4 regions of the Buttiauxella sp. genome follow, and region 3 is predicted to be linked to each of the others. Evidence: predicted binding sites of a transcription regulator. Region 3 holds the regulator's gene; each other region holds the start of a gene.
What was found. The regulator PurR, encoded in region 3, represses purine synthesis genes. The targets are predictions, from matches to a motif close to CANGCAAACGTTTGCNTG.
Positions count from the first base shown of each region.

Region 1: pyrC (dihydroorotase) is a predicted target of PurR. The motif match lies at 3,815-3,832, and genes of this name have one in related genera.
Region 2: purL (phosphoribosylformylglycinamidine synthase) is a predicted target of PurR. The motif match lies at 2,799-2,816, and genes of this name have one in related genera.
Region 4: WBL83_RS22190 (NCS2 family permease) is a predicted target of PurR. The motif match lies at 6,335-6,352, and genes of this name have one in related genera.

Region 1 is NZ_JBAVHX010000004.1:571,956-579,605, forward strand. Features, by position in the region: gene WBL83_RS03090 (YceH family protein) at 1-256, opposite strand, end outside; gene rimJ (ribosomal protein S5-alanine N-acetyltransferase) at 266-850, opposite strand; gene mdtH (multidrug efflux MFS transporter MdtH) at 1,091-2,299, shown strand; gene grxB (glutaredoxin 2) at 2,375-3,022, shown strand; gene WBL83_RS03110 (lipoprotein) at 3,194-3,754, shown strand; gene pyrC (dihydroorotase) at 3,889-4,935, shown strand; gene dinI (DNA damage-inducible protein I) at 5,134-5,379, shown strand; gene bssS (biofilm formation regulator BssS) at 5,748-6,002, shown strand; gene solA (N-methyl-L-tryptophan oxidase) at 6,132-7,253, shown strand; gene WBL83_RS03135 (rhodanese-related sulfurtransferase) at 7,332-7,650, opposite strand, start outside.
Region 2 is NZ_JBAVHX010000023.1:25,973-33,622, reverse strand. Features, by position in the region: gene purL (phosphoribosylformylglycinamidine synthase) at 1-2,710, opposite strand, end outside; gene mltF (membrane-bound lytic murein transglycosylase MltF) at 2,981-4,537, shown strand; gene tadA (tRNA adenosine(34) deaminase TadA) at 4,422-4,892, opposite strand; gene yfhb (phosphatidylglycerophosphatase C) at 5,024-5,656, opposite strand; gene WBL83_RS15690 (PTS transporter subunit EIIC) at 5,666-7,033, opposite strand; gene murQ (N-acetylmuramic acid 6-phosphate etherase) at 7,186-7,650, opposite strand, start outside.
Region 3 is NZ_JBAVHX010000010.1:298,432-306,081, forward strand. Features, by position in the region: gene cfa (cyclopropane fatty acyl phospholipid synthase) at 1-37, opposite strand, end outside; gene punC (purine nucleoside transporter PunC) at 336-1,529, opposite strand; gene punR (DNA-binding transcriptional activator PunR) at 1,645-2,556, shown strand; gene purR (HTH-type transcriptional repressor PurR) at 2,616-3,641, opposite strand; gene WBL83_RS10195 (YnhF family membrane protein) at 4,061-4,150, shown strand; gene sodB (superoxide dismutase [Fe]) at 4,315-4,896, opposite strand; gene WBL83_RS10205 (C40 family peptidase) at 5,135-5,983, opposite strand; gene WBL83_RS10210 (Grx4 family monothiol glutaredoxin) at 6,345-6,689, shown strand; gene rnt (ribonuclease T) at 6,739-7,398, opposite strand; gene gloA (lactoylglutathione lyase) at 7,505-7,650, opposite strand, start outside.
Region 4 is NZ_JBAVHX010000039.1:57,912-65,561, reverse strand. Features, by position in the region: gene actP (cation/acetate symporter ActP) at 1-531, shown strand, start outside; gene WBL83_RS22210 (LrgB family protein) at 635-1,324, opposite strand; gene WBL83_RS22205 (CidA/LrgA family protein) at 1,317-1,742, opposite strand; gene WBL83_RS22200 (LysR family transcriptional regulator) at 1,846-2,748, shown strand; gene WBL83_RS22195 (Na+/H+ antiporter) at 2,807-4,453, opposite strand; gene WBL83_RS22190 (NCS2 family permease) at 4,703-6,052, opposite strand; gene WBL83_RS22185 (glutathione S-transferase family protein) at 6,634-7,299, opposite strand; gene soxR (redox-sensitive transcriptional activator SoxR) at 7,608-7,650, opposite strand, start outside.

The DNA.
Region 1 (7,650 bases), on a different contig from region 3:
AGAAGCGCTGCTCATATTTGGTCACGCGATTACCAAACCCGCTGACAGTGCGCAAAAAGTGGCGTTTGACCAGCGTATCCAGCGTTTCTTGCACATCATGCTCTTTCAGATCCATAACCGGTTCGCGGTTGGTTTTCTGATTACAGGCCGTCACGACGCCGTTGACCGACATCGGATATTGTTCAGGAGTGGTCACCTGTTTTTCCATCAGGCTACCCACTACTCGCGCTTCAACCGCAGTTAACTGATATTTCATTTCTCGTCCTTAACGGCCAGATGTCCAGTCTTTAGTGGTGAGCGCAGTTAAAACATGATCGCGCCATACACCATCAATCAGTAAATACTCTTTGGCATAACCTTCTTTTTCAAAACCGAGTCGTGCCAGTAAATCACCGCTGCGCTGGTTATGCGGCATATAGTTCGCCATGATGCGATGGATATGCTGGCTGCGCTGCATGTAACGAATCGCGGTGGTCAGCGCTTCAAACATTAAGCCCTGCCCCTGCCATTTTTCACCCAGGGAGTACCCGAGATAACAGGCATGGAATGAGCCGCGTACCACATTGGAGAAATTGGCGACGCCGCGGATCTCTTTTTCTTCAGGGTCGAGCAACGCAAAGTAATAAGCGCTGCCCTGTTTGTGCATTTCGCTTATCATGCCCAGCCGCGCTTGCCAGCCCGAAGGATAGCAATGGCTGTCATCACGAATCGGCTCCCAGGGTTTCAGGAACTGGCGGTTCTCGGCGTAATAATCTGCCAGACGCCAGGCATCGCGCTCATACACCAGACGCACCACCAGGCGGTCAGTTGATAAGCGTACTTTCGGCACGTTACTGCGGTAGCCAAACATGTTCACCCCTATTCCTCACATCCCATATTTTCTTCGGCAACGTAATTACTATACCTGCGGCCGGCTGCGGAAGGAAAACAACAACATGCAGATTTTTCATCTGCTCAATCTTCTTCGATTAAAGAGTTCAATTGAAGCCTTAGATTGATTAAAAAATATTGTCACATCCCTGGGTGTCAAAAACCTAAATAGCAGTAGAGAATAGAAGTTCATCACATTTTAATGTTCCCAGGAGGGGAGATGTCACGGGTAGCGCAGGCCAGGAGCCTGGGTAAATACTTCTTATTGCTCGATAACATGTTAGTTGTATTAGGCTTCTTCGTGGTTTTCCCTCTTATTTCCATTCGCTTTGTCGACCAGATGGGTTGGGCGGCGCTAATGGTTGGTATTGCGCTCGGCCTGCGACAGCTGACGCAACAGGGATTGGGGATTTTTGGTGGTGCCATTGCTGACCGCTTCGGCGCAAAACCTATGATCGTCACCGGTATGCTGTTGCGCGCGGTCGGTTTTGCCACCATGGGTATCGCCCACGAACCCTGGCTCCTTTGGTTTTCGTGCTTTATCTCTGGAGTCGGTGGAACATTATTCGACCCGCCTCGTGCAGCGCTGGTGGTTAAGCTGGTTCGTCCACATCAACGCGGGCGCTTCTTCTCGATTTTGATGATGCAAGACAGCGCGGGTGCGGTGATTGGTGCGTTGCTCGGCAGTTGGTTGCTGCAATATGATTTCCGACTGGTGTGTGGTGTCGGCGCAGTGATGTTTGTTATTTGCGCGATCGTCAACGCCTGGTTGCTGCCAGCTTATAAACTTTCCACTATCCGTACACCAATGCTTGAAGGAATGAGCCGGGTGCTGCGTGACAAACGTTTTGTCACCTATGTGCTGACGCTCGCCGGTTATTACATGCTGGCGGTGCAGGTGATGTTGATGCTGCCGATTATGGTCAACGAAATTGCCGGAACACCCGCAGCCGTGAAGTGGATGTATGCCATTGAAGCCGCGCTATCATTAACGCTGCTCTACCCGATTGCCCGCTGGAGTGAGAAACGTTTTCGTCTTGAGCAGCGGCTGATGGCAGGCTTGTTCCTGATGACCATTGCGATGCTGCCGATTGGTTTGACGAACAGCCTTCAGCAACTGTTTACGCTGATTTGCGTGTTTTACATTGGCTCAATCATTGCTGAACCAGCGCGTGAAACACTGGGCGCATCGCTCGCCGATTCCCGTGCTCGCGGGAGCTATATGGGGTTCAGCCGTTTAGGTTTAGCCATTGGTGGCGCTCTCGGTTATGCCGGGGGCGGTTGGTTATACGACGCAGGAAAAACGATTAATCAGCCGGAACTCCCGTGGGTGATGCTGGGCATTATTGGCGTGATAACACTGATTGCGCTGTGGTGGCAATTTAGCGCAAAACCCGTCGAACCTTCGATGCTTGAGCCGGGTAACTAGTTTGCGGCTCTCATTTTTCTCTACCATACTGAAAAGTTGACGGATTGAGTCCGCAAATCAAAATGGAGGAATAACGTGAAGCTTTATATCTACGATCACTGCCCTTTCTGCCTTAAAGCACGCATGATCTTTGGCTTAAAGAATATCCCCATTGAGCTGAATGTCCTGTTAAACGACGACGAAGCCACGCCAACCAAAATGGTAGGCAAGAAAGTCGTACCCATCCTGCAAAAAGACGACAGCCGTTATATGCCAGAAAGCATGGATATTGTGCACTACGTCGATAAACTCGATGGCGAGCCGCTGCTGACGGGGAGTACAAATGCAGCCATCAGTGACTGGTTGCGCCACGTAAATAGCTATGTGCAACAGCTGACCCTTCCGCGTATTGCTAAAGCTCCGTTTGACGAGTTTGCTACTCCGCAAGCGCGATCTTATTTTGCCAACAAGAAAGAGGCAATGATCGGTTCTTTCGCTGACCATCTCTCGCACTCACCGGGTCTCATCAAGAAGATCTCTGATGATCTGCGCAAGCTCGATAAGTTGATTGTGCAACCCAATGCGGTCAATGGTGAGCTATCTGAAGATGATATCCATCTGTTCCCACTGCTGCGTAACCTGACGCTGGTTGCCGGAATTGACTGGCCAAGCCGGGTAGCGGCGTACCGCGATAATATGGCCAAACAGACGCAAATTAATCTGCTTTCATCCCACGCAATCTAAAGGTCGTTAAACCTGAACCACTGGCGGGTAAGCATCCGGCTCACCCGCCGCAAGCCGCATAACAACCTGCCCGCACTGGATTTCAGCTTTTTCCTGTAGCACTGCATGCACTATTAGATCATGATGTTTTATGTCAGGATCTGTTTCCAAAGCAGCATGTTAAGGAACTCCATGAAAAAGATAGTTTTAGCCGCAGCATTGATGCTCTGCGGATTAGTGGTGGGTTGTAACCAGCTAACGCAATACACCGTCAGCGAACAGGAAATCAACCAGGCGCTGCAAAAACGCAATAATTTCTCTAAGGATATTGGCCTGCCAGGCGTTGCCGATGCCCATATTGTTTTGAACAATTTATCCAGTGCCATTGGCCGCGAAGAAGCGAATAAAGTCACGTTAACGGGTGATGCTAATCTGGAAATGACTTCGCTTTTCGGCAATCAAAAAGCCAACATCAAGCTGAAACTCAAAGCGTTGCCAACCTTCAATAAAGAGCAAGGCGCGATTTATTTGCAAGAAATGGAAGTGGTCAACGCGACTGTCGAACCTGAAAAGATGCAAACCATTGTCCAGACACTCATTCCGTATCTGAATCAGTCGCTGCGCAATTACTTCAATCAACAACCGGCCTATGTGCTGGGTGAAGATCGTAGCACCGGTGAAAACCTGGCTAAAAAATACGCTAAAGGGATTGAAGTTAAGCCTGGCGAAATTGTCATTCCTTTCACTGAGTAATCCTGATTTGTTGGGGGAGGATCGTCTCTCCCCCAACAAAATCTCAACGAAAATGGTGCAAAGCGAAACGTTTGCGCTTATTCTTTGTGTCCGGCACAAATCATCGTTAAATCCTTCCTAGCCGGAGCACTTTCATGACCGTATTACCTCAGGTATTAAAAATTCGCCGCCCAGACGACTGGCATGTTCACCTTCGTGATGGTGAGATGCTAAAAACGGTGGTGCCTTATACCAGCGAAATTTATGGTCGCGCGATTGTTATGCCAAACCTGGTGCCACCGGTTACAACGGTCGAAGCGGCCATTGCCTATCGTCAGCGTATTCTGGATGCGGTGCCGCAAGGGCATAATTTCGAGCCTTTGATGACCTGTTATCTCACCGACTCTTTAGATCCGAATGAAGTTGAACGTGGGTTTAATGAAGGCGTGTTTACCGCAGCAAAACTCTATCCTGCCAATGCGACCACCAACTCAAGCCATGGTGTCACCAGCACCGCCGCGATTTTACCGGTGCTTGAGCGCATGCAAAAAATGGGTATGCCGCTGCTTATCCATGGCGAAGTGACTCACGCTGATATTGATATTTTTGACCGTGAAGCGCGTTTTATCGATACCGTTATGGAGCCGCTGCGTAAGCAATTGCCGGAACTGAAAGTGGTGTTTGAACACATCACCACCAAAGATACCGCGCAGTATGTGAAGGAAGGAAATTCCCTGCTTGCCGCGACCATTACTCCGCAGCACCTGATGTTTAACCGCAACCACATGTTGGTTGGGGGTGTGCGCCCTCACCTGTATTGCTTGCCGATTTTAAAACGCAGCGTTCACCAGGAAGCGTTGCGCGAACTGGTTGCCAGCGGATGCGACCGCGTATTCCTCGGCACAGATTCCGCGCCACACGCGCGTCATCGTAAAGAAGCCAGCTGTGGTTGTGCGGGTTGCTTTAACGCCCCGTCAGCGCTGGGTGCTTACGCGACGGTATTTGAAGAGATGAACGCGCTGAGCCACTTTGAAGCCTTTACCTCGCTCAATGGCCCGCGTTTCTATGGCCTGCCGGTGAATGAAGAAACGATTGAGCTGGTACGTACGCCGGTTCAAATGCCAGAAACTATCGCCACCAGCGATGACAGCATCGTGCCGTTCCTCGCCGGTGAGCAAGTTAACTGGTCAGTAAAAGCTTAATTTTAATGCCCCCTGTTGCATACTGAACAATATAGCTGTATACATATACAGTATATTATTAACCCTAAAGAATTCGAGTTGCATTGCGGCGGCAAGAGAACGAATTACGATGAACTTTCATCGGTAAGTGATTCGGGTGACTCAACGCCGCCAACAAAGATATAACTTGAAGTATGACGGGTATTACAGGGGGCTGTTATGCGTATTGAAGTCACTATTGCCAAAACTACATCTCTGCCACCAGGCGCTATTGACGCGCTTGCGACCGAACTTTCTCGCCGGGTTACTCAGCATTATCCTGAGAACGAAAACCACGTTCAGGTGCGTTATGCCGCGGCAAATAACCTGTCGGTGTTAGGGGCGAGTAAAGAAGATCGCGACCGTATTAGTGAAATATTGCAAGAGACCTGGGAAAGCGCTGACGACTGGTTTGCTGCGGATTAAAACTCATCATGGAAGGTGGCCGGCTTAACATTGAGTCGCTGCTCATTTCAGGTAAAAAATTCCCTCGTTGTTTTTATGCCGGGTGTCGCCATCCGGTTTTTTTGTATTTAAATGATCTCGCCAAATAAAAATCCCACGTTAAATATTCAGTTCGAAGAATAACCAACAAACTCAGAATTCACTGATTTAAGAAACCATAAACGCCGAATTAATGAACAAATAAACCCTTTAATGTAAAAAAAGTGTTGCAGGGTATTTATTTCTCCGTCGAAATAGCTTAATCATTGATATACTTAACTGGCTTCACATTAAACAAGCATTAAACCTCGCGAACCGTTGTCTTAAACACACGTATAAAAGGGGTTATGATGGAAAAAAATAGTGATGTTATCCAGACCCATCCCCTTGTCGGATGGGACATCAGCACCGTAGATAGCTACGACGCGCTGATGCTTCGCCTGCACTACCTGACCTCGAATACGCAAAAGCACGACGAAACTGAAATCGGTCAAACTTTATGGCTGACCACGGATGTTGCCCGGCAATTTATATCAATTCTTGAAGCCGGCATTGCTAAGATTGAATCCAGTGATTACCAGGTAAGCGATTATCGTAAGCATTGATTGTCGATGCTGCCCAAATAACGCAAGGCACCGAAAAGGTGCCTTTTTTATTTTTCAGGTTTGCTTAATTGCCAGCTAACCGGGAATTAATTACCCTGCTATATAATTTCTGTCAGAGAGAACAGTGTCATGCATTATGATCTTATCATCGTCGGAAGTGGTTCTGTAGGCGCAGCTGCCGGGTGCTATGCAACACATTCCGGCTTGAACGTCCTGATGATCGATAGTTGCCATCCACCTCATCAACAAGGTAGCCACCACGGCGATACCCGCCTGATGCGCCACGCCTATGGCGAAGGGGAAAAATATGTCCCTCTGGTATTACGCGCGCAAAAACTGTGGGATGCATTACAAGAAATCAGCGGCGAGAAAGTGTTTCATCGGACCGGCGTGATTAACCTCGGTCCGTCTGATTCAACGTTTATCTCCACCGTGCAGCGCAGTGCGCAAAACTGGTCATTGCCGCTAGAAACGTTAAGCGCGCAAGAAGTGATGACCCGCTGGCCGCAAATAACCGTTCCCGAAAACTATCTTGGCTTGTTTGAGCCCAACTCTGGCGTACTGCGTAGCGAACTGGCGGTTAAGACCTACATTCGACTGGCAAACCAGGGTGGCTGTGCGCAGCTGTTTAATTGCCCGGTAACCGAAATCCGTCATACCGCCGAAGGTGTGGTGGTCAACACGCCAGAAGGTGAATTTACTGCGGATAAACTGCTGGTCAGTGCCGGAACCTGGGTCACGAAACTGTTACCTGAACTGCCTGTCTCCCCGGTGCGTAAAATCTTCAGCTGGCATCAGGCGGATGGACGCTACAGTGAAAAAAATCATTTCCCTGCTTTTACCGCCGAACTGCCAGATGGCAACCAGTATTACGGTTTCCCGGCGGGTGAAGATAACGAGCTGAAGCTGGGCAAACATAATGGTGGTCAACAAATAAGCGAGCCACAACAGCGTAAGCCGTTTGGTGCCGTTGCAACTGACGGAAGTGAAGTGTTCAGCTTCTTACGCCAGATAATGCCAGGCGTTGGCGTCTGCATGCATGGTGCCGCTTGCACGTATGATATGTCACCGGATGAAGACTTTATAATTGATACCCTGCCGGGCCATGACAACACACTGGTGATCACCGGTCTAAGTGGACACGGCTTTAAGTTCGCCTCGGTGCTGGGGGAGATAGCCTGCCAGTTTGCGTTAGGCAAAGAGTCGAGTTTCGATCTGACGCCATTTTCGCTTGCGCGTTTTAAGTCGTGATCGAGGAGGGGTAAGATGTAATACGGTCGGATAAGCGAAGCGCCTTCCGACCTGGGAAAGAAGTTTACCCCTTTGCTCTTACTTAGGCTCCGGGATCCCTAACGTCGTATTCAACGCACCGCGGGATTTGTTGAAAATCTTATTACCGTTTTCCCGTCCTGCACGACGACGACGCTGCTCTTCCGGAGACAGAGCCAGTTCTTCACGGCAAATGTCGCTACAGCATCCGGCAAATTTCTCAGCACAGCTCGGGCACTGAATAAACAGCAGATGGCAGCCGTCATTTTTGCAGTTGGTATGGTTGTCGCAAGACGCGCCACACTGATGGCAATGAGCAATCACTTCATCAGAAATTCGCTCGCCCATACGTTCGTCGAAAACAAAGTTTTTGCCGACA
Region 2 (7,650 bases), on a different contig from region 3:
CGCAGTGACCGGCAAAGGCCATCTCTGCCAGCGTCACCAACAAACCACCGTCAGAACGGTCGTGGTAGGCCAGCAGTTTCTGTTCAGCAACCAGTGCCTGAATGGCGTTAAAGAAGCCTTTAAGCTGCTCAGCACTGCGTACATCCGCAGGTTTGTCGCCCAGTTGACGGTAAACCTGGGACAGCGCGGTGGCGCCCAACGCGTTGTGACCTGCGCCTAAATCAATCAGCAGCAAGGCGTTGTCTTCGGATTGCAGCTGTGGCGTTACGGTACGACGCACATCTTCGACGCGGGCAAACGCGGTGATAACCAGTGACAGCGGAGAAGTCATCTCGCGCTGCTCAGTACCTTCCTGCCAGCGGGTTTTCATCGACATAGAATCTTTGCCGACCGGGATAGTCAGGCCAAGCGTCGGGCAAAGTTCTTCGCCGACAGCTTTCACTGCTTCGTACAGACCCGCATCTTCACCCGGGTGACCGGCTGCTGACATCCAGTTTGCTGAAAGTTTAATACGATTAAGTGCGCCGATTTGTGTGGCTGCGATGTTGGTCAGCGCTTCGCCGACTGCCAGACGCCCGGATGCAGCAAAGTCCAGCAGCGCAACCGGTGCACGCTCACCAAGAGACATCGCTTCACCGTAGTAGCTATCGAGGCTTGCGGTAGTGACCGCACAGTTAGCTACCGGGATCTGCCATGGGCCAACCATCTGGTCGCGAGCCACCATGCCCGTTACCGAACGGTCACCGATCGTCACCAGGAAGGTTTTCTCAGCGACCGTCGGTAAATGCAGCACACGTTTTACCGCATCAGCAATAGTGATATTGCGGCAATCCAGCGCATCACCTTTGGCTTTCAGGGTTTCAACGTTACGTTCCATTTTTGGCGTTTTGCCCAGCAGAACGTCCAGCGGCATATCAATCGGCTGGTTGTCGAAATGGCTGTCGTTGAGTGTCAGATGTTTCTCTTCGGTGGCTTCACCGATAACCGCGTATGGCGCGCGTTCACGACGGCAAAGCTCGTCAAACAGCGGCAACTGGTCTGGAGCAACCGCCAGGACATAACGCTCCTGGGATTCGTTACACCACACTTCCAGCGGGCTCATACCTGGCTCATCATTGAGGATGTCGCGCAGTTCAAAACGACCACCACGACCGCCATCGCTCACCAGTTCTGGCATCGCGTTAGACAGGCCGCCTGCCCCCACATCATGAATAAACAGGATTGGGTTGGCGTCACCTAATTGCCAGCAACGGTCGATAACTTCCTGGCAACGACGCTCCATTTCTGGGTTATCACGCTGCACGGAAGCAAAATCCAGATCTGCATCTGACTGGCCTGAAGCCATGGAAGAAGCCGCGCCACCGCCCAAACCGATGTTCATCGATGGGCCACCAAGCACGATGAGTTTCGCGCCAACGGTGATTTCGCCTTTCTGAACATGGTCTGCACGAATGTTGCCGATACCACCCGCCAGCATGATCGGCTTATGGTAACCGCGCAGTTCAACGCCGTTATGGCTGTTGACTTGCTCTTCGTAGGTACGGAAGTAGCCGGTCAGTGCCGGACGACCAAATTCGTTGTTAAATGCCGCACCGCCCAATGGGCCGTCGGTCATAATATCCAGCGCCGTTACAATGCGGTCTGGCTTGCCAAAATCTTCTTCCCACGGCTGTTCAAAGCCAGGAATACGCAAATTGGAAACCGAGAAACCAACCAGGCCCGCTTTTGGTTTAGCACCACGGCCTGTCGCACCTTCATCACGGATTTCGCCACCGGAACCGGTCGCCGCACCTGGCCACGGGGAAATTGCCGTTGGGTGGTTGTGGGTTTCGACTTTCATCAGGATATGCGCATCTTCCTGGTGATAGTCATAACGGCCCGCATCATGATCGGCAAAGAAACGCCCTACCGTCGAGCCTTCCATCACTGCGGCGTTATCTTTATAGGCAGATAACACATAGTCCGGGGTTTTCTCAAAGGTGTTTTTAATCATTTTGAACAGCGATTTAGGCTGTTCAACGCCATCGATAATCCAGTCGGCATTAAAGATTTTGTGGCGGCAATGTTCGGAGTTTGCCTGCGCAAACATGTACAGCTCGATGTCGTTCGGGTTGCGTCCCAGTTTGGTAAACGCATCCTGCAAATAATCGATTTCGTCTTCTGCCAGAGCCAGACCCAGACGGATGTTGGCTTCAACCAGCGCTTCGCGACCTTGAGTTAACAGGTCAACACTTTGCACCGGTGCAGGCTGATGTTGGGAGAACAGTTGCCGGGCATCATCGAGCGTGCCAAACACGCTTTCCATCATGCGGTCATGCAAGAGTGACGCAACTTCCTGACGCTGTGCATCAGTCAACGTGCTGCCGGTGACGTAATAAGCCACACCGCGCTCCAGGCGCTTCACTTTGGCTAAGTCACAGTTGTGGGCAATATCAGTCGCTTTAGAGGACCAGGGTGAGATGGTACCAGGACGCGGCGTGACCAGAATCAAGTGGCCGGTCGGGGCGTGGTCGGCAAGGGTTGGACCATATTTCAACAACCGTTGCAGACGGGCGTGCTCTTCAGAGTCGAGCTGCGCATCGAGATCGGCAAAGTGAACATACTCGGCATAAATGTCGCTGACCGGAAGGTTGGCGTCATTAAAACGGGCCAGTAATTTGTTAATACGAAATGCCGATAAAGCGGGCGAACCACGCAGAATTTCCATCATCAAAGATCTCTCGTCTTCGAAACGCCAGGGGGACGCTTCAGTGGGCGCAAGGGGAAAACGGGCGCCATTATAGATAATCCGCGGCCTTGACGAAACCGTTTGCGTAGAAATAAACGGATTAGTTTTCATTGGCGAGAATATAGCCAGAAATGTCGAATAAGTTGCACAGTGGCGTTTTGTTAAGCAAAATGCGCCACACCTTATTGTATAGCCTCCACTTTTGAAGCCTGTTGTTAGCTAAGACTCGTCGCCTCGTTGCAGATTAACTATTTGAAAAGATTTAAAATTAATTATCTGCTAATCGGTGCCGTAACCGTGTTGCTGGCAGTGGCGCTCTGGCCCTCCATTCCCTGGTTCGGAAAAGCCGAAAACCGTATCGCCGCCATTCAGGAGCGGGGGGTTCTGCGCGTCAGTACGATTGAATCGCCTCTGACCTATACCCTTTTTCAGGGCAAAAAAATTGGCCTCGATTACGAGTTAGCCGAACAGTTTGCTCAATATCTTGGCGTTAAGCTTGAAGTCACCGTACGGCCCAATATTCAGGAACTGTTTGACGATATTGATCATGGCAACGCCGATATTATCGCGGCGGGCCTGGTGTACGACACGCAACGCAGCCAGCATTACCGCGCGGGGCCAGCCTATTATTCCGTCTCACAGCAGATGGTTTATCGCATGGGTAGTGCACGTCCTAAGACGTTGGCTGGCATCAAAGAAAACCAGTTGGTGCTCTCGCCAGGCGTCACATCCCTCGGCGCGTTGAACAAACTGAAACAACAAAAATATCCTGATTTGAGCTGGCGTATTGATGAGCACCTCAGCAGTACAGAGCTGATGCAGCAAGTGGTGGATGGAAAGATTGCCTTTACCATTGCTGATTCGGTTGCGATAAGCACTTTCCAGCGCGTTCATCCACAACTGGCGGTTGCGCTGGATATCACAGATGAACAACCGGTGACGTGGTTCAGCGCATTAGATAGCGACGACAGCCTGTCCGCCGCCCTGCTCGACTTTTATAACCAACTCAACAGTGACGATACATTTGCGCGCCTTGAAGAGAAATATCTCGGCCACGTTGGGGATTTTGATTACGTCGATACCCGCACGTTCCTCAAAGCGGTCGATGCGGTACTCCCCGAGCTACAGCCCTTATTCGAAAAGTATGCCACCGAAATAGACTGGCGTTTGCTGGCTGCCATCTCTTATCAGGAATCACACTGGGATAACCAGGCAACGTCGCCAACCGGTGTCCGCGGGTTGATGATGCTGACCAAAAATACCGCGCAAAGCCTGGGCGTCACTGACCGGTTAGATCCGGAGCAAAGTATTGAAGGGGGAAGCCGTTATCTGAGGGATATGATGACCAAAGTCCCCGACAGTGTGCCAAAGGATGAACAGATTTGGTTTGCGCTGACGGCATATAACATGGGTTATGCCCATATGCTTGATGCCCGCCAGCTGACGGCGAAGCAGAAAGGCAATCCGGATAGCTGGGCAGATGTCAAAATACGTCTGCCACTACTGAGCCAAAAACAGTACTACACGAAAACAACCTATGGGTACGCCCGTGGTCACGAAGCGTATGCGTATGTGGAGAACATCCGGAAGTATTACATCAGCCTGGTGGGATACTTACTCGAAAAAGAGAAGCAGGAAGCGCAAGAGCAAAAATATGCCGGGGCGTATCCGGCCGTCGCTCCAGCCGAGTTGGCTATTCCGCGCTTCGGGCCTTTTCCTTTAGCGCCTTTTTCTCAAGACGCCGTGCTCGAAAAAAATCACTTAACATTGCCGAGCACTCTTCAGCCAAAACGCCCTCAGTCACAGTAACCTGGTGATTCATACCAGGATGACCCAAAACATCCATAAGCGAGCCAATGGCGCCGGTTTTGGCGTCACGCGCACCAAACACCAGTTGACCGATGCGGCCATGAACCATCGCCCCTGCACACATGACACAAGGCTCGAGGGTGACATAAAGCGTGGTTTCCAGCAGGCGATAGTTTTGCAATACCAGGCCGCCCTGACGTAGCGCCATAATTTCCGCGTGAGCAGTCGGATCGTGCCGGCCAATCGGACGGTTCCAGCCCTCGCCAATCACCTGGTTGTTATGCACCAGGACCGCACCTACCGGAACTTCACCTTCTTCCCATGCACGACGTGCGAGAGTCAATGCATGACGCATCCAGTGTTCATGGGTAAATTCGCTCAAGGGTTTCTCCGGGCTAGTTTCGGGCGGCGCATTATACACAGCTCCTTTTTATAGCCAAAATAATTCGAGGTGCAGGCAGGCGGCGACTTGAAGCACGAAGGATATTATTCGAGTTGCTGTAGCTGGCCTTCCGGAGTCACCCGCCAGCGGTGCTGACAGAAATAGAGTAAGGGGTTGTCCTGGTTGCTGTCGCTATAGCCACTATAGAGTTGTAGTGGCGTGCCGATTTGCTGTTCGAGCTGCGACACTTTTTCATGTCCCAGGCAACGCAATGTGAGTACCCACCCACCGTGGGAGCGCTTGATTTGGCTGGCGATTAATTTCACTTTTGGCAGCCACGGCGTATCGAAATAAACCTGCTGCACCAGCGGCTGTGGCGAGCCAGTGATCAACCAGACGTCAGCATCTGAGCTGGTGAGATAATCGGTCAGGCGTTGCTGCACCACGGGGAAAGCGGTGACCCGGCTGCGAAACCACGTCACGAAATTGGTTTCCAGTTGCTTGAGGCGCGTTTCACTATGACCAAAGGTTGCGCCCCACAATAGCAAACTCATCGGCCAGCGAGCGGCGCGTCCTTTAATCAGCAACGCGCCACCTATCACCGGCAGGAGCGGAACGACAAGTAACAGATTGAGGGGTTGACGGCGTAGCAGGTAGCGCAAGAAGCTGCCAAACATATCCTGCTGATGCAGCGTGCCATCTAAATCGAAAAAAACTACCCGACGCTCACTCTGAATTGCCAAACGTTACTCCTCTGGATCATTAAAGCCCATAAACCACGTAAATAAGAAACCAGCAATTACCGCTATTAAGAAGCCTAACAGATAGAACATCACTTTTCCGGCAACAATTGTTAATGCCAGGGGTAAACCTGAGATCCCGAAAGTGATGACAGTGGCCACTTTCCAGTAACTGATGAGCGCTCCGCCTACCGCGCCGCCTAAACAGGCGCCGATAAACGGTTTGCCGAGCGGAAGCGTGACCCCAAAAATCAGCGGTTCACCGATACCCAGCAACCCAACGGGTAACGCACCTTTAATCAGTTTTTTCAGGCGCTGATTACGCGTTTTCAGCAACACGGCCAGTGCCGCACCGACTTGTCCAACTCCTGCCATCGCCAGAATCGGCAACAATGCGTTTTGGCCGTGAGTCTGGATAAGTTCAACATGAATCGGCACCAGCCCCTGATGTAATCCCGACAATACCAGCGGCAGGAAGACACCCGATAGTACTGCCCCAACCACCAGCCCACCTTTATCAATCGCCAGGGTCGCACCATGGGCAATCGCGTCAGAAATCAGGCCACCTAATGGTTGCAGCGCCACAATCGCAATCGAGGCGGTAATTAATGTCGTCAGCAGCGGATTGAGAATTAACTCAATGGAACCCGGCAGTAATCGACGTAAGCGTTTTTCAATCCAGCACATCAGCGCGACCACCAGCAATACGGCAATCACCCCACCACGACCGGGCTGGAGATTTTCACCAAACAGCTGGATTTGCGCCAGTTGCGGGCTGGAAAGGATCCCGGCCATTACGCCACCCATCGCCATCGAACCGCCGAAGACTTTGGCGGCATTCACGCCAACCAGAATATTCATGATAGCAAACACCGCGCTACCGAAGATGGCAAGCAGGCCGAGAATGTTCGGATACTGCGTGGCAAGGTCACCGACAATGTCCGGGCGCTTGAGGATGTTGATGATCCCGGTTATCAATCCCGACGCTATAAAAGCAGGAATCAATGGAATAAAGACATTCGCCAGCTTACGCAGGGCTTCGCTCATCGGTGCCTGATAACGGGCTTTTGCCTGCGCTTTATTCTGCGCAATATCATCCTCGCTTGAGAGCGTCTGGCCACTGCTTTGCAACATTTCGCGCATCGCATCCACCACTTGTGCCGCACGACCTGGCCCAACAATCAGCTGATGCTGCTCGCCCTGCTTCACGTAGCCACTCACACCCGGCAGTTTTTTCAGGCGGGCAATATCAAGAAGGCTTACGTCATTCACTTCAACGCGCACGCGAGTCATGCAGTTTTCCAGACGGGCGATATTCCCCTGCCCACCGATTCCAAGCAAAATTTCACTGGCGAGAGTAGCTGTCTTATCCATGATTCAGAGCCTGCTTTTAGTTATAGCCTATCCCAGTAGGCGTTATTGTTGCAGTCAGTTTGAACACGGACAGCGCGCAGCAACCGGAACGTACACGTAGTACGTGAGGATTTTGAGCACTGCCCTGGTTCAAAATGGCAAATAAAATAGCCCTACTGAGATTGGCTAAGGGCTGAGCGAAGATAACCACTGCTGTCAGCCAGACGCGTGTGGGCGGTCTTTGCATCGACACCGGTGAGTATCATTAAAATGGCGGGTTTGACTTCGTAATCCGTCTGTTTGAGCGCGTTTTCGGCATCGATGCGTGTCGCGCCTGTCGCTTCAATCACGATACGGCATGCGCGGTCCACCAGCTTAATATTGGTGGCTTTCATATCGACCATCAGGTTCTGGTAGACCTTGCCCAGTTTCACCATCGCGCCGGTGGAAATCATGTTCAGGACCAGTTTTTGCGCGGTGCCTGATTTCAGACGTGTCGAGCCGGTTAATGCTTCTGGCCCAACAACCGGCGAAATAGCAATTTCAGCTTCCAGCGCGATAGCCGAACCCGGGTTACAGGAGATAGCCGCAGTACGACAGCCAAGGTGACGTGCATAACGCAAACCGCCAATCACATA
Region 3 (7,650 bases):
TTCTTATACTGACTTCTTCTATACACGATGAACTCATAGCTTCTCCAGCACCTTTGCGTGAGGAACCTTAAAACAGCGTAGACGCTATTTTGGGCATGTGAGAAATGTCACGGAAAAATCCGCGAGCCTGATATCCGACGTAGAACAGAGAAAGGGCGAGTGCCCATAAAACCTGACTTCATAAAACAACAAACGGGAGCACAAAGGCTCCCGTCAAAACTTCATTATTATTATGCTGACGATCGAGCCGTTTTTAAGTATAGGCTCGCCGAAGCGGTGATTCAATAAAACATTGTTAGCCTGCTAATGACATTTTTGTCACGCTGATTTGCCACTTAATGTGCATCAGATTCAGCAGCTTGCCATGCTTCGGCTTTTTTACTGCGTTGCAGTAAGTAGCCCATTATCGACAACACAATGGTCACTAACATCACCGTGGTGGTAGTCAACAGTGGCGTGACCACCAACCAGGAGACCATCAGGCTTGCCAGGAAGCACAGGCCTAATTGCAGGGTATTTTGCAGCGCAGCGGCTTTACCGGTGGCTTGCGGGAATGGCAGCAGTGCTGATGCCACAACGATTGGATAAATTGCCCCGTTGGCGATGGCCATCACACAGAATGGGATCAGCAACAAGGTGAGATTAGCTTGCCCGCTCACTGCAACGGCCCACGTCGCAAATACGCTCACGGCATACAGCGCTAATAACCACGGCAGCATCTGCTGACCTTGCCATTTTTGTAGCGCGCTACGGCAACCATAACCGCCAATCAGGAACGCGATAGTTTGCGGAACATAGCTCAGGCCGATAGCCGCAGGGCTGTAACCCATGTCGTGAAGAATAAATGGGGAACCGGTAAGCCAGGCAAAGAAGCTGGCGGAGCAGGCGGCATAGATCAACACGTTACCGCTGTAGACTCGCGAACTGAGCAAGGACAGGAAGCTGACTTTATTGTCTTCAGTTTGTGGATGATGCTGGGTGCGTGGCTTCAGACGGAAGGTCGGGATCATCAGCACAAGCGTAATGACAAATAGCGTGGCGAAAATCGCCTGCCAGTCAAAGTGGGTCAAAATCCAGCTACCCAACAGCGGTGCCAGTGCAGGAGACAGGCCAACCAGCGGCATTATCGTGGCGAAAATACGATTCGCGCGATTCGCCGGATAGTAATCGGTTACCAGAGCCTGCCAGCTGACTGCCGCAGAACAGACGCCGACCGCCTGAACAAAACGCAGCACCAACAGCGCGGTGGCACTTTCGACCCACAGCATGCCAATACAACCCACGGCGAACAGACTTAAACCTGCCAGTAACACCGGTTTACGGCCGAAGTGATCGGACAGCGGGCCCCACATTAACTGGGCAAACGCAAATCCCGCCAGGAACAGACTCAGGCTGGCACTGACCGCCGAGGCATCAGTTTGTAAATCTTGCTGAATGGCAGCGAAAGCAGGCAGATACATGTCTGTGGCGAGGAAGCCCAGCACACTTAATCCAGCCAGCCAGATAAGAAATCCTTTTGAAGGTTGCATATTATTCTCTTGATTTAACGTGCAGGTTAATTACGGCGAGAGTGTACGGAGTGCAATTACGCTTGTGAAACGCTAATATTTGTAGGTTGCGTTCAAAAATTTTGTGAGCAAAGAAATGTGGTCAGAATACTCGCTGGAAGTCATAGATGCGGTGGCGCGCAATGGTAGCTTTAGTGGTGCAGCCCAGGAGTTACACCGCGTTCCGTCTGCCATTAGTTATACGGTGCGGCAACTTGAAGACTGGTTAGCCGTTCCGCTGTTCGAACGGCGGCACCGCGATGTGGAATTAACCCCCGCTGGCGTCTTTTTTCTCAAAGAAGGCCGCTCTGTTATCAAAAAAATGATGACGACACGGCAACAGTGCCAGCAGATCGCAAATGGATGGCGCGGACACCTGGCTATTGCGGTTGATAACATTGTTAAACCGGAGCGAACGCGGCAACTGGTGCTGGATTTTTATCGCCATTTTCCGGACATCGAACTGCGTATCTTCCAGGAAGTGTTCAACGGTGTGTGGGATGCGCTGGCGGATGGGCGTGTCGAAGTGGCGATTGGGGCGACTCAGGCGATTCCTGTTGGGGGGCGTTATGCTTTCCGCGATATGGGAACCTTGAGCTGGCGTTGTGTGGTGGCTTCCACACATCCACTAGCACAGCGCGGTGGGACGCTAAGCGATGATGACCTGCGTGACTGGCCATCGCTGGTGCTTGAAGATACTTCGCGTTCATTGCCTAAACGCATTACCTGGCTTTTGGATAACCAACGCCGGGTGGTGGTGCCTGACTGGCAGTCCGGTTCGGATTGTTTGAGCGCGGGTTTGTGTATCGGCATGGTGCCACTGCATATCGCCAGACCGTGGCTGGCTTCCGGGCAATGGAGCGAGTTAACGCTCGATAATCCTTTTCCTGACGCAGCATGCTGCCTGACCTGGCGGCAAAACGATGCATCGCCCGCATTGGCCTGGTTGTTAGATTATCTTGGGGATAGCGAGACGATGAATCAGGAATGGTTGCAGGAGCCTGAATAAATCAGGCTCCACGAACGGATTTCTCAGGTCGGATAAGCGCAGCGTCATCCGACATTAACTTAACGGCGATAGTCGCGGAACGGACCGTCGGCCACTGAACGGCGTTCAATCAGACGTGGATGCACTTCAATGGACTGCGACTCTTCGCGTTTGTTGACGATCCTGTCCAACAGCATGTTAAACGCTGTTTCACCCAGCGAATCTTTCGGCTGGTGGATGGTGGTTAGTGCCGGTGAGAAGAAACGCGCGTTACGCACGTTGTCATAACCGATAATGGAAATATCCTGCGGCACGCGCAGTCCCATTTCATCAGCGGCACAAATTGCGCCCATCGCCATGATATCGCCTCCACAGAAGACGGCGGTAGGGCGTTGAGGCTGGCCGATGATCTGCTGCATCGCGCGGTAACCCGATTCAGGTTCAAAGTCACCCTGAACAATCCAGTTATCTGGAATAGAAATACCCGCTTCTTCCAGCGCTTTCATAAAGCCTGCGTGGCGACCGCCGCCAGTGTTACGTTCCATCTGACCTGGGATCGCACCAATTTCGCGGTGACCGCGTTCAATCAGATAACGACCCGCCAGGTAACCACCGTGGAAGGCATTATCCACTACCGAGTCGGTGAAATCGGCCCGCGCTTCGCCCCAGTCCATCACCACCATCGGGATGTGACGGTACTCTTCAAGCATGGAGAGCAAGGATTCTGGATATTCAGAGCACATCACCAACAGGCCATCGACACGTTTTTGCGCCATCATTGATAAGTAAGCGCGCTGTTTTTCAAAGTTATTGTGTGCGTTACCCAAAATCAGGGTGTAGCCTTTTTCAAAGCAGCTATTTTCCACCGCTTCGATGATCTCGGCAAAATAAGGTGCTTCGCTGGAAGTGGCAAGCAGACCAATCGTTTTGGTGTGATTAACTTTCAGGCTTCGTGCTACCGCGCTTGGCGAGTAGTGCAATTCTTTAATTGCAGCCCAAACCGCGTTGCGTGTCTCTTCCGCCACAAAACGGGTTTTGTTAATCACATGTGATACGGTTGTAGTGGAAACGTTTGCGCGCTTCGCCACGTCCTTGATTGTCGCCATTAAATTTCACTCCGGGCCATATCGTAAACCCCTGATTACTAATGTGTTAAACGTTTGCGTACGCTGACTCCAAAGGCAACATGGTGGTTGCGGGTATGCCGGGATTGCGACATAAAACGGGAGGAGGGCATTGAATTGACGATACGCAATAAATTAGCGAGGGATTTTGGCCTATCCAGGGGAAAAGTGGAAGAGGGAAAATGGATATCAGGTTAAAACCTGGAGGATTTTTATCTCTGATTGTGGGAAAATCACCCGGACACACCGATTGTATGCCCAAATCAGTTCGATTTGCAGGTAGGTGGCAAATGAACGAATCCCGATGAACTTACTCAAGTAAGTGATTCGGGTGAGAGAGTGAAGCCAACAACCCTGCAAATTGAAGTGAGAAGGGCATGGGGAATAAAAGGAGTTTAGTGATGAGTACCGATCTGAAATTTTCAATCACGACCACGGTTATTGTTTTGGCTTTGATTGTTTGCGGCGCACTGACTGCCGTTCTGCACTGATTAAAATGGGCCGCAATCGCGGCCCATATCATTTCCCCCGTCATACTTCGAGCTTCAGGTGCGTTGGCTGCGCTCATTCACCCTGGTCACTTACTCCAGTAAGCTCCCGGGGATTCATGCGCTTACCGCCTTCCAGCAACTCGAATTATTTAGGGGGTATGCGATTAGATAGCCAGATTCTTCGCAACAAACGCCCAGTTCACCAGCGCCCAGAAATGCTCGAGGTAGTTAGGACGAGCATTACGGTAGTCGATGTAATACGCATGTTCCCACACATCAACCGTCAGCAGTGGTTTAGCCGCTGTAGTCAGTGGGGTGCCCGCGTTGGAAGTAGAAACGATCGCTAATGCGCCATCTTCCTGTTTAACTAACCATGTCCAGCCTGCGCCAAAGTTCTTGATAGCAGCATCAGTAAACTGCTGTTTAAACTCAGCAAAGCTCCCGAAGGACTTGTTGATCGCTTCCAGAAGCTCGCCAGTTGGTTCGCCGCCTGCGTTAGGTGCCAGGCAGTTCCAGTAGAATGTGTGGTTCCAGACCTGAGCGGCATTGTTAAAGACACCACCTTCGGAAGTACGCACGATCTCTTCGAGAGTTTTACCTTCAAACGCGGTGCCTTTAACCAGATTATTCAGGTTAGTGACATAAGTTTGATGGTGTTTGCCGTAATGGTATTCCAGGGTTTCGACGGAGATATGCGGGACTAAAGCATCTTTCGCGTACGGTAATGCAGGTAGTTCGAACGACATTGCTGACTCCTTATTACCCGTAATACTTCGAGCCACCTCTTTGTTGGCTGCGTTCATTCACCCAAATCACTTACTTAAGTAAGCTCTTCAGGAATCATTTTTTTGCCGCCGCGATGCGACTCGAATTACTTTGGGTATCTATTGTTAAATAGCCACATTTAGTGCGTGGTTAGGGTAACAAATTGAAAGGATAAGCAAAAGAGGAACTTACCTGCCCATTGAAGGGCAGGCGAGGGTTTTAACGAATGGTTTTTGGTGTCATGACGCGTTTAGCGCCAACATAGTGGCGTTGCCAATAGTCTTCGCTCAACGAGGTGATTTGAATATCCTGGCCGGTACGTGGTGACTGGATGAATTTTCCATTACCCACATAAACACCCACGTGATCTGCGGTGCCACGACCCTGGGTGCGGAAGAACACCAGGTCGCCCGTTTCGAGCTCTCCGCGATCGACCGACGAAGCATCACGCAGGTGATACATTTCGTTAGCGGTACGTGGAATACGGAACTTCACCAAATCTTTATATGCGTAATAAACCAGACCGCTGCAATCGAAGCCAGTACGCGGTGACGTGCCGCCCCAGCGATACGGTTTGCCAATCTGGCCCATCAATTTGTTCATCGCCGTTTTCTGTGCTTTTTGCACCCGGACTTTATGCGCCGAAGCAATCGTGGTTGGCTGCTCTGACTTAACTTTCACACAACGCGTTTTGTAGCCCTTACGTGGCTTACTGCATTTTTCGGTAAAAGTAACAGGCTGGACTTTCGCGAGCTGGGAGGATTTTTTGCGGTCATTTTTGGCAAGAGTCTTTGTTCTGGCACTGCTGGAGTTCTTAGCGGTTTTACTCTTCGAGGCAGTTGTTTCTTTTTTCTTGCTGGCCGTTTTTGCTGTGGTGTTCGTTTTCTTGCTGGCGGTAGTGGTTTTACTTTTACTGCTCTTTTCTGTGCTCTTCGTTGTGCTTTTCACAACGTGCGCTTTTTGCGCAGCCACGGGACGAGCGTGCTCAGACGCCTGCGTCAATGGTGTATACGGCAAGGTAAATAGCAGAGCACAGAGCGTGATAGAAATTTTTGTTATCCGCGCCACTCGACAATCCCCTGGTTAAAATGAATGCACGATGAATACCATCATGCCCGTGTATGATTTTGCGAAACCCGCCGATTCTAATCTATAAGACGTAATAAAGTTAATAACCTTTTTCTATTCGTCTTGTTGTTTCGTTACCGGACGCAAAAAAAATGACCAAACTAATGGTTGTCAGGCTATTTATTGATCGGGCTTATAGTTATTTCGTGATTTGCTGCTGCGGGAAAAGTGTTATTCTTGATGCATGTTGTCCCTCCATCGCCGTGAAACAGAGACCCTGTAAAAAATGGTGTTTTCTGGAGAGGGTGTCAATCGCTACAATGGCAGGCTACTGCCAAGACCAGGTTTGAGGAAGCAAGCAATGAGCACAATTGAAAAAATCCAACAACAGATTACTGAGAACCCAATCCTTCTTTATATGAAAGGTTCTCCGAAACTGCCTAGCTGCGGTTTCTCTGCCCAGGCTGTGCAGGCGCTGTCTGCCTGTGGCGAGCGTTTCGCTTATGTCGATATTTTACAGAACCCGGACATCCGTGCTGAGCTGCCGAAATATGCTAACTGGCCGACTTTCCCACAACTGTGGGTTGATGGCGAACTGGTTGGCGGCTGCGATATCATTATTGAGATGTATCAGCGTGGCGAACTGCAGTCCTTGATTAAAGAAACTGCGGCGAAGCACAAGTCTGAAGAGTCTGACGCTGAGTAATTAGCAGTTTTATCAGAAACAAAAAAGCGACCTGTTACGGTCGCTTTTTTTATGCTTTGGATTCGGGTTCTTCAGGCAGTGGGAGTGGCCAACCACCTAAGCGCTTCCAGCGATTCACTATCTCGCAAAACAGCTGAGCCGTTTGTTCTGTGTCATACAGCGCGGAGTGCGCCTGGCTGCTGTCAAATGGCATACCTGCGGCAATACAGGCTTTCGCCAGCACGGTTTGGCCTAATGCCAGCCCGCTGAGTGCTGCCGTGTCAAAGGTAACAAACGGATGGAACGGGTTACGTTTTAATGAGGCGCGCTCAGCAGCCGCCATCATAAAACTATGATCGAAGGTCGCGTTGTGAGCCACCATGATCGCACGGTTACAACCGCTGTCTTTGATGCCTTTGCGCACCATTTTAAAAATCGCATGCAGCGCATCATACTCACTAACGGCACCACGCAACGGGTTGTGCGGGTCGATACCATTAAAGGCCAGCGCTTCTGGCTGAAGGATTGCGCCTTCAAAAGGTTCGACATGGAAATGCAGAGTTTCATCAGGCACTAACCAGCCGTCTTGATCCATCTTTAAAGTGATGGCTGCGACTTCCAGTAAAGCATCGGTTTTAGCGTTAAACCCGGCGGTTTCAACGTCAATTACTACCGGATAAAAACCACGAAAACGGTCGCACAGGCCATGCAGTTGCGTGTTGTCAGACATCAGGATCTCTTAATACGGGGAAAAAGCAGCGCGCATTATGGCAAATTTTATGAAGGGAAGCTAACGGGCGCGACATGCACCCGTTAGTTGGATATCTAGTTGGATATTAGTTACCCAGGCCTTTGCCGGCATCTTTACTTTCGATAAGCTCAATCTTGTAGCCGTCTGGATCTTCAACGAAAGCGATAACGGTAGAACCGCCTTTCACTGGACCGGCTTCGCGGGTGACATTGCCACCGTTTTTGCGAATAC
Region 4 (7,650 bases), on a different contig from region 3:
GGTTTAACGCTTGCGGGGGCGTCTGCGGTTTCCCATGACCTCTACGCCAACGTGTTCCGCAAAGGGGCCTCTGAACGTGATGAGCTGAGAGTGTCGAAAATCACCGTGGTGGTATTGGGCATAGTGGCTATTTTGTTGGGGATTTTGTTCGAGAAACAGAACATCGCCTTCATGGTTGGCCTGGCGTTCTCGATTGCGGCGAGCTGTAACTTCCCTATTATCCTGCTCTCTATGTACTGGTCAAAACTGACCACCCGTGGCGCAATGGTGGGCGGTTGGCTCGGACTGATTACTGCGGTGTTGTTGATGATCCTCGGCCCAACAGTTTGGGTACAGGTTCTCGGCCACGCTACGGCAGTCTTCCCGTATGAATATCCAGCGTTGTTCTCGATTCTGGTCGCGTTTGTCGGTATCTGGGTGTTCTCAGCGACGGATAACAGCCCGGAAGGCAATCTGGAGCGTGAGAAATTCCGTGCTCAGTTCATCCGTTCCCAGACCGGGATTGGTATTGAACAAGGCCGTGCGCACTAATGAGTTTTACCCTTCCCGGCTCACCTGAGCCGGGAAATGTGTCAGATAACGCTGCGCTTATCCGACCTACAAAACCTTTTTTGACGGTCCGATTCACTGACCATCAAAACATCAACCAGCCCACCAATGGCGCAATCAATACCATCACAACGCCGGAAAACATCATCACCAGACTGGCAACCACCCCTTCCTGCGGGCCAAGCTCGTAGGAACGCGCAGTACCGGCGCCGTGAGAAGCGGCGCCAAAACCAGCCCCTTTTGCCATCCCTTCACGAATCGCAAGACGTAAAAACAGCACATCGCCTATCGCCATGCCAAATACGCCGGTCACTACCACAAACAGCGCCACCAGTTCCGGCTGGCCGCCGAGCGGTTTTGCCGCAGCCAGTGCAAAAGGTGTGGTAATCGAGCGCACCGCGAGACTGCGCTGGATTTCATCTGACAAGGTAAACAACCGCGCAAGCCAGACGGAGCTGGTTACCGCCACCACCGTTGCGGTGATAACGCCTGCGGTAAGTGACATCCAGTGACGTTTTATTACCTTGAGATTGTCATACACCGGCACGGCAAAGGCGATAGTCGCCGGGCCCAGCAACCACAGCAGCCAGTGCGCTTCGCCCATATAATTTTGATAAGAGATGTGGCCAAAAATAAGCATCGCCACCAGCAGCACTGGCGTCAAAACCAGTGGCATTAACGGCAGTTTACGAAAGCGGCGATAGAGTTTTTTATTGGCAAAATAGAGCCCGAGGGTCATCACCAGGCACAAAATACTCAGCTGAAAATTATTCACAGCGCGCCTGCCTGCGGGCTTCGCGTGCCAGTTCAAAACGGTAGACTTTATCCACCACCAGCGCGGTTGCACCAAGCACCAGCGTGGTGCTGATAGCAATCACCAGGAAAATGCGCCAACCGTCGACCATCAGCAATTCGGCATAATTCACCACCGCGACCACCGCAGGCACAAAGAACAGCAGCATTTCTGCCAGTAACCAGCGCGAACCGGCGCGCACCCATTTCAGCTGCACCACACGACAAACGATCAATGCCAGCAGCAATAACATCCCCACCAGGTTTGCCGGCAGCGGCAAATGCCACCAGTCCACTAACTGTTGGGCAAAAATAAATAATCCCGCGTAGAGCGCCACTTGTACTGGTACTTGAATACGGCGAAAAAGAACCGGCGTAAAACCACGTAACGCCACAGCCATGAGAATGGCACTCCTAAAAAATTTGAGGAGGCAATTATAGTTAGCCAACTTCCTTGAAAGAAATGAATTAAAATCATCAGAGGTATAGTCAACGGGAATAGTTATGGACATCAGGACACTGCGTTATTTTGTTGAGGTGGTTCGCCAGCAAAGTTTTACCCGCGCTGCCCAGAAGATGTTCGTCACTCAGCCGACCATCAGCAAGATGCTGCGCAACCTCGAAGATGAGCTCGGCTGTACGCTGCTGATTCGTGATGGGCGAAAGCTATTACTGACAGATACCGGCGAGGTGGTTTATCAACACGGCCTGGCGATTCTGGCGGAGTTTCGCCAGCTGGAAGCCGAACTTGGCGACATCAACCATCTCAACAAAGGCGTGCTGCGCCTCGGTATTCCACCGATGGTTGGCATGCTTATGGCCGGGCCAATTAGCCTGTATCGCCAACGCTATCCTGCGGTCGAGCTGAAGATTTCCGAATTTGGTGGACTGACAGTGCAACAGGCGGTGCTCAATGGCGAGCTGGATTTAGCCATGACCGCCTTACCCGTTGATGACGAGCATACCTTTTCCACGCTGCCCTTAATCCAGAATCCATTGTGCGTTTTGGTGCCGCGTTCAGGCCCATGGACGTCGCGGGAAAGTATCGACCCAATCGAACTTGCCGCTCATCCGTTGCTTATCTATAACGAAGATTTCGCCTTAAGCCGCCAGTTGATTCAGCTGTTTCAGGAGCATGGGTTTACACCGCGAATTGCGGTGCGCAGCGGCCAATGGGATTTCCTCGCCGCCATGGTGCAGGCGGGTGTTGGCATAGCGATTTTGCCAGAGACGATTTGTCAGAAGCTGGATAAAAACACGCTGATGTGGCTGCCGTTAAACAGCGATTTGACGTGGCAACTGGCGATGATTTGGCGTGAAGGGGTTTATATTTCCCATAGCGCGCAGGCGTGGATTGCGTGTTGTAAGGAGTTTTGGCCGGTGGTGGAAAATCACAGCGGTGGATGACGCTGCGCTTATCCACCCTACAAAAAACGATGTAGGGCGGGTAAGCACAGACTGTTAATTATTGCTGCTCAACCAACAATGCCTCGAGCAAATCGAGATCGTGTAACAGCTTCATCAACGTCTCATTGCTGATTTTCTGCGTCGCGCGTAAATGGTAAAGCTCGGCGCGCTCGGAACGTAACGCGGCCAGACGGAAACGGCGTTCGAGGCTCTCTTCAAGCTCGCTGCTTTCCATATCATTTCGCCCATCAGCACGGCGGCGCAAGTTCCCTATCACGCGTGAACTCACCTCTTTTAGCAACTGATCGTCGATGTTCTCGTTAACGTCAGAGTGCAGGCGTTCTTCCATTTTCTCGATGGCGATAATCGCCACTTCTGCCGTTGCCGCACGGGCAATACGCTCTTCCTGGCGCGCCACCGACTTGTCCGGCACTTCCACATTGCGCAGCAAAATCGGCAGCATAATCACCCCGGTAAAGAGCGAGAACAAAATCACGCCAGTAGCAAGGAAGATAAGCTCATAACGCGCCGGGAATGGCGTTCCATCACCTAACAGCAGTGGGATGGACAACACACCGGCAAGGGTGATAGCCCCACGCACGCCAGCAAACGAGGCAATGCACAGCTCGCGCAAGCTGTAAGAACCGAACTCCAGCGGACGCTTTTTCATAAAGCGTAAACTGATGCGTTTCATCGCCCACAGCCACAAGAAACGCACGCCAATCAGGGCGAAATAGATAAGCCCGACGTCGACAAACAGCATCCATAATTCCACGTTCGGATCCGCGTTTGCCGCCGCAATCGACGTCTTCATGATGCTGGGTAATTGCAGGCCTAACAGCAGGAACACCATGCCGTTAAACACAAATTCGAGCATTGCCCAGACGCTGTTTGCACGCAGACGCATCGCCAGCGGTGCACTGCGCAACACGCCAGAACGGGTGATGGTCATACCGGCGGCAACGGCTGCCAGAATGCCGGAAACACCGATATGTTCGGCAATCAGGTAAGAGGCAAACGGCAGCAGTAACAGCAGCAGAATTTGCGTGGCGGGTTCGTCACCGCTCCAGCGGCTCATCAGACGTAATGATTTGCCGTACAGCCAGCTCACGGCAATCCCCGCAAGCAGACCGCCAATCGCCACTTTAAAGAACTCGAGGGTGGCACCACCCACGCTGAACACCATGGTACCCACGGCAACCGCCACGGCCATTTTTAACGAAACCAGGCCGGATGCGTCGTTCATTAACGCTTCGCCCTGCAAAATGCCCATAATTTTCTTCGGGATGCGCCCTTCTCCGACAATGCCAGAAAGCGCTACGGCATCTGTCGGCGAGAGCACAGCCGCCAGTGCAAACGCGGGAAGCAGCGGGATACCCGGCACCAGAGCGTAAATCAGGAAGCCAATACCGACGACGGTGACCAGCACCAGAACCAGCGCCAGGCCGATTATCTCTCGCCCATGATGGAGAAATTCATTTGTCGGGGTTTTCCAGCCATCGGCAAACAGCAGCGGCGGGATAAACAGCACCAGAAACAGTTCCGGATTGAAATCGACATGCAAACCGAAGTGCGGCCAGGCGAGCATCGCGCCTATGGCTATCTGCATTAACGGTAGCGGGATCTGGAATGGCAGCATGCGTGTCGCCACCCCAGACAAAGAGACCACAAGGGTCATGATGAGAATAGTAAAGAAGATTTCCATGCTTTCCTTAGTCGCGGTGTTTTGTGAAACCCTTTATGCAGGATGTTGTTATACCCAATAGTAAAACAACTTTTTACACAGTAAGGAAACAGGAAGTGAGTTGAGGTTGTTGTTGGAGGGGTTTGAAGGGTGGGAAAGTTTGAACTTCCCACCCGAATTACTGGTGGATGACGCTTACGCTTATCCACCCTACAAATGCTGCATTACGTAGGTCGGATAAGCGTAAGCGTCATCCGACATAACGATAACTTAGATGGCCCAGCCGCCGGCGTAGAACGCGACCAAAGCGATAGCAATCACCACGGTGCCGATATTCAGCTTACGCCATTCACCTGACACGATGCGGCCAATCACCAGCGAAGCGAAACCAATCATGATGCCGGTAACGATGTTACAGGTCAGCACGATGAATACCGCAGTAATCAGGCCAGCCATGGCATCAACGAAATCAGCGAAGTCGATTTTTGCAACGTTGCTCAACATCAACAGACCAACATACATCAACGCCGGAGCGGTTGCGTAAGCAGGAACCAGATAAGAGAGCGGAGAAAGGAACAGAATCAGCAGGAACAGAACACCAACGGTGATAGCTGTCAGGCCGGTTTTACCGCCCGCCGCAGTACCTGCCGCAGATTCGATATAGACCGCTGCTGGAGCCGCACCCACCAGGCCTGAGAACACAGAGCTCAGGGAGTCGGTGGTCAGCGCTTTGCCGCCATCAATGATTTGACCGTCTTTATCCAGCAGATTTGCCTGGCCTGCAACCGCACGGATGGTGCCCGTTGCATCGAATACCGCCGTCATGACCAGCGCCAGAACGCTTGGCAACACCACTGGATTCAGTGCGCCCATGATATCCAGGCTACCAATCAGCGAATTACCCGCTTCATCTTTCAGTGAAGGCATAGCGAAGATGCCAGAGAAATGTACCGCTGGGTCGAAGATCAGGCCGAAAATTGAGATGCCGATAATGGTCAGCAGAATGCCGCCCGGGACTTTCAGTTTTTCCAGACCAATGATCACCGCCAGGCCAATCAAAGACATGATGACCGGGAAGCTTGCGAAATGGCCAAGAGCGACTGGCAGACCGTCCAGTGGGTTTTTGATAACCAGACCGACGCCGTTTGCGGCAATCAGCAGCAGGAACAGGCCGATACCGATGCCGGTGCCATGCGCAACGCCCATCGGTAAGTTACGCAAAATCCAGCTTCGAATGCCGGTTGCGGAGATGATGGTGAACAGCACACCCATCAGGAAGACGGCGCCCAGCGCAACAGGTACGCTGATGTGTTGGCCCAATACCAGGCTGAATGCGGTAAAAGCAGTCAGTGAAATGGCGCAACCAATTGCCAGCGGCAGGTTTGCCCAAAGGCCCATCACAAGAGAGCCGACACCGGCTACCAGGCAAGTTGCCACAAAGACCGCCGCAGGAGGGAATCCTGCTTTACCGAGCATGCCCGGAACGACGATCACGGAGTACACCATCGCGAGGAAAGTGGTTAAACCCGCCACAACTTCCTGACGAACGGTACTACCACGTGCAGATATTTTGAACCAGGCATCAATACCGCCGGTTGCACGCGGAGAATGATTAGACATAGTGAAAAATCCCCTGAGATTTTTATGATTACGTTGGTATACGTGGTGGACAATCCACTGCTGATTAAACGTTTAAATTCTTAAATACTTCGAATTAATCCCTGTGCTGCATTTATGACAAAAATGGGGCGTCACAAAAAAGCAAACGTTTAACTCCGCGTATACAAACTGGGTGTAAAAATTAAGGCAAACGATTATCCGGCCTTCTTACATGGATTTTCAACCGAACTTTGCCGCTTTTTGCTGAAAAAAGCGTTAGCCGGCGAAATTATCGCCACCTCATGCGCAAACGTTATCGTCGATGCGCAATTTAGCAACAATCCTGCAAGATACCGGTAATGAATTTTCCTGACTCATAGGAGTTTTGAATAGATATGAACTCAATATCCTGAATAATTCGATTTGCATCGCGGCAGCAAGAGAACAAGTCCCGATGAGCTTACATAATTAAGTGATTATTCGGCCCATCCATGGGCCTCACCCCTTCGGGGCGCTGTTAACAGCGTTCAAATCTGCTCCCGGCAGATTTGTCGGGCGCGTGAACGTAGCCAACAAAGAGGCAAATTGAAGGATGACGGATATTATCCTGGGATCTCGAATGGCCCACCCTGTTCTATCGCTCGCTGCCAGGCCGGACGTAGTTGTATGGTATTAAACCAGTTTTGCAGATTAGGTAAATCGTTGATGCCACCGCGAGACAGTAACGCAACGACCGGGAAACTCATTTGAATATCCGCGGCACTGAATGCCTGGCCTGCAAACCACGGATTTTTTTGCAGTGAATCTTCGAGATAACGCGCATGCGTCAGAATCTGTTTATTCAGATACGCCTTTTGCACGCCTTGCCCCAACAAATTACCCACCGGACGCAGCAACCACGGCACTGGCTCTTTACCCAGGCTACCAAACACCAGTTTCATCATTAATAGTGGCATTAACGATCCTTCGGCGTAATGCAGCCAAAAGCGATAACGCAATTTATCTTCGCTGGAAATCGGTTTGAAGCGGCTCTCGAGATCGTAGGTTTCTTGCAGATATTCAATGATTGCCCCGGACTCCGCGAGGATATTGCCGTTATCTTCCACCACCGGTGACTTCCCTAATGGGTGCACAGCTTTTAACGACTCTGGCGCCAGCATGGTGGATTCGCGCTGATAGCGAACAATCTGGTAGGGCACCTGCAGCTCCTCAAGCATCCATAAGATACGTTGCGAGCGAGAGTTATTGAGATGATGAACGATAAGCATGAGTTAACCTTCTGTTTAGCAAGATGAGTTAACTATAGGTAAAAGCGCAAAATGTGGAGTATTAGTGCTGTATAAAAAATACTCAAATAACCTTGAAACTTGCCAGAGGGGATCTACACTTAAGTTGTCAGCGCAATCCGGAACCTCCTGAGAAAGTGTGATTGAGGGACGCTGATGTCGGGGGAAACCCTCCTTGCGAAAAGCGGGATAGATCGAAAGACAAAGACCGGGAACAAACTAAAGCGCCGAAGTTGGGCGCTTTAGTTTTGCTGTCACATCTGTCACATAATGACATTTAACTGCCATTTCTAATCTTCCAGAAGACGCGCGCCCGTCCCCTGTTCGCCGAGT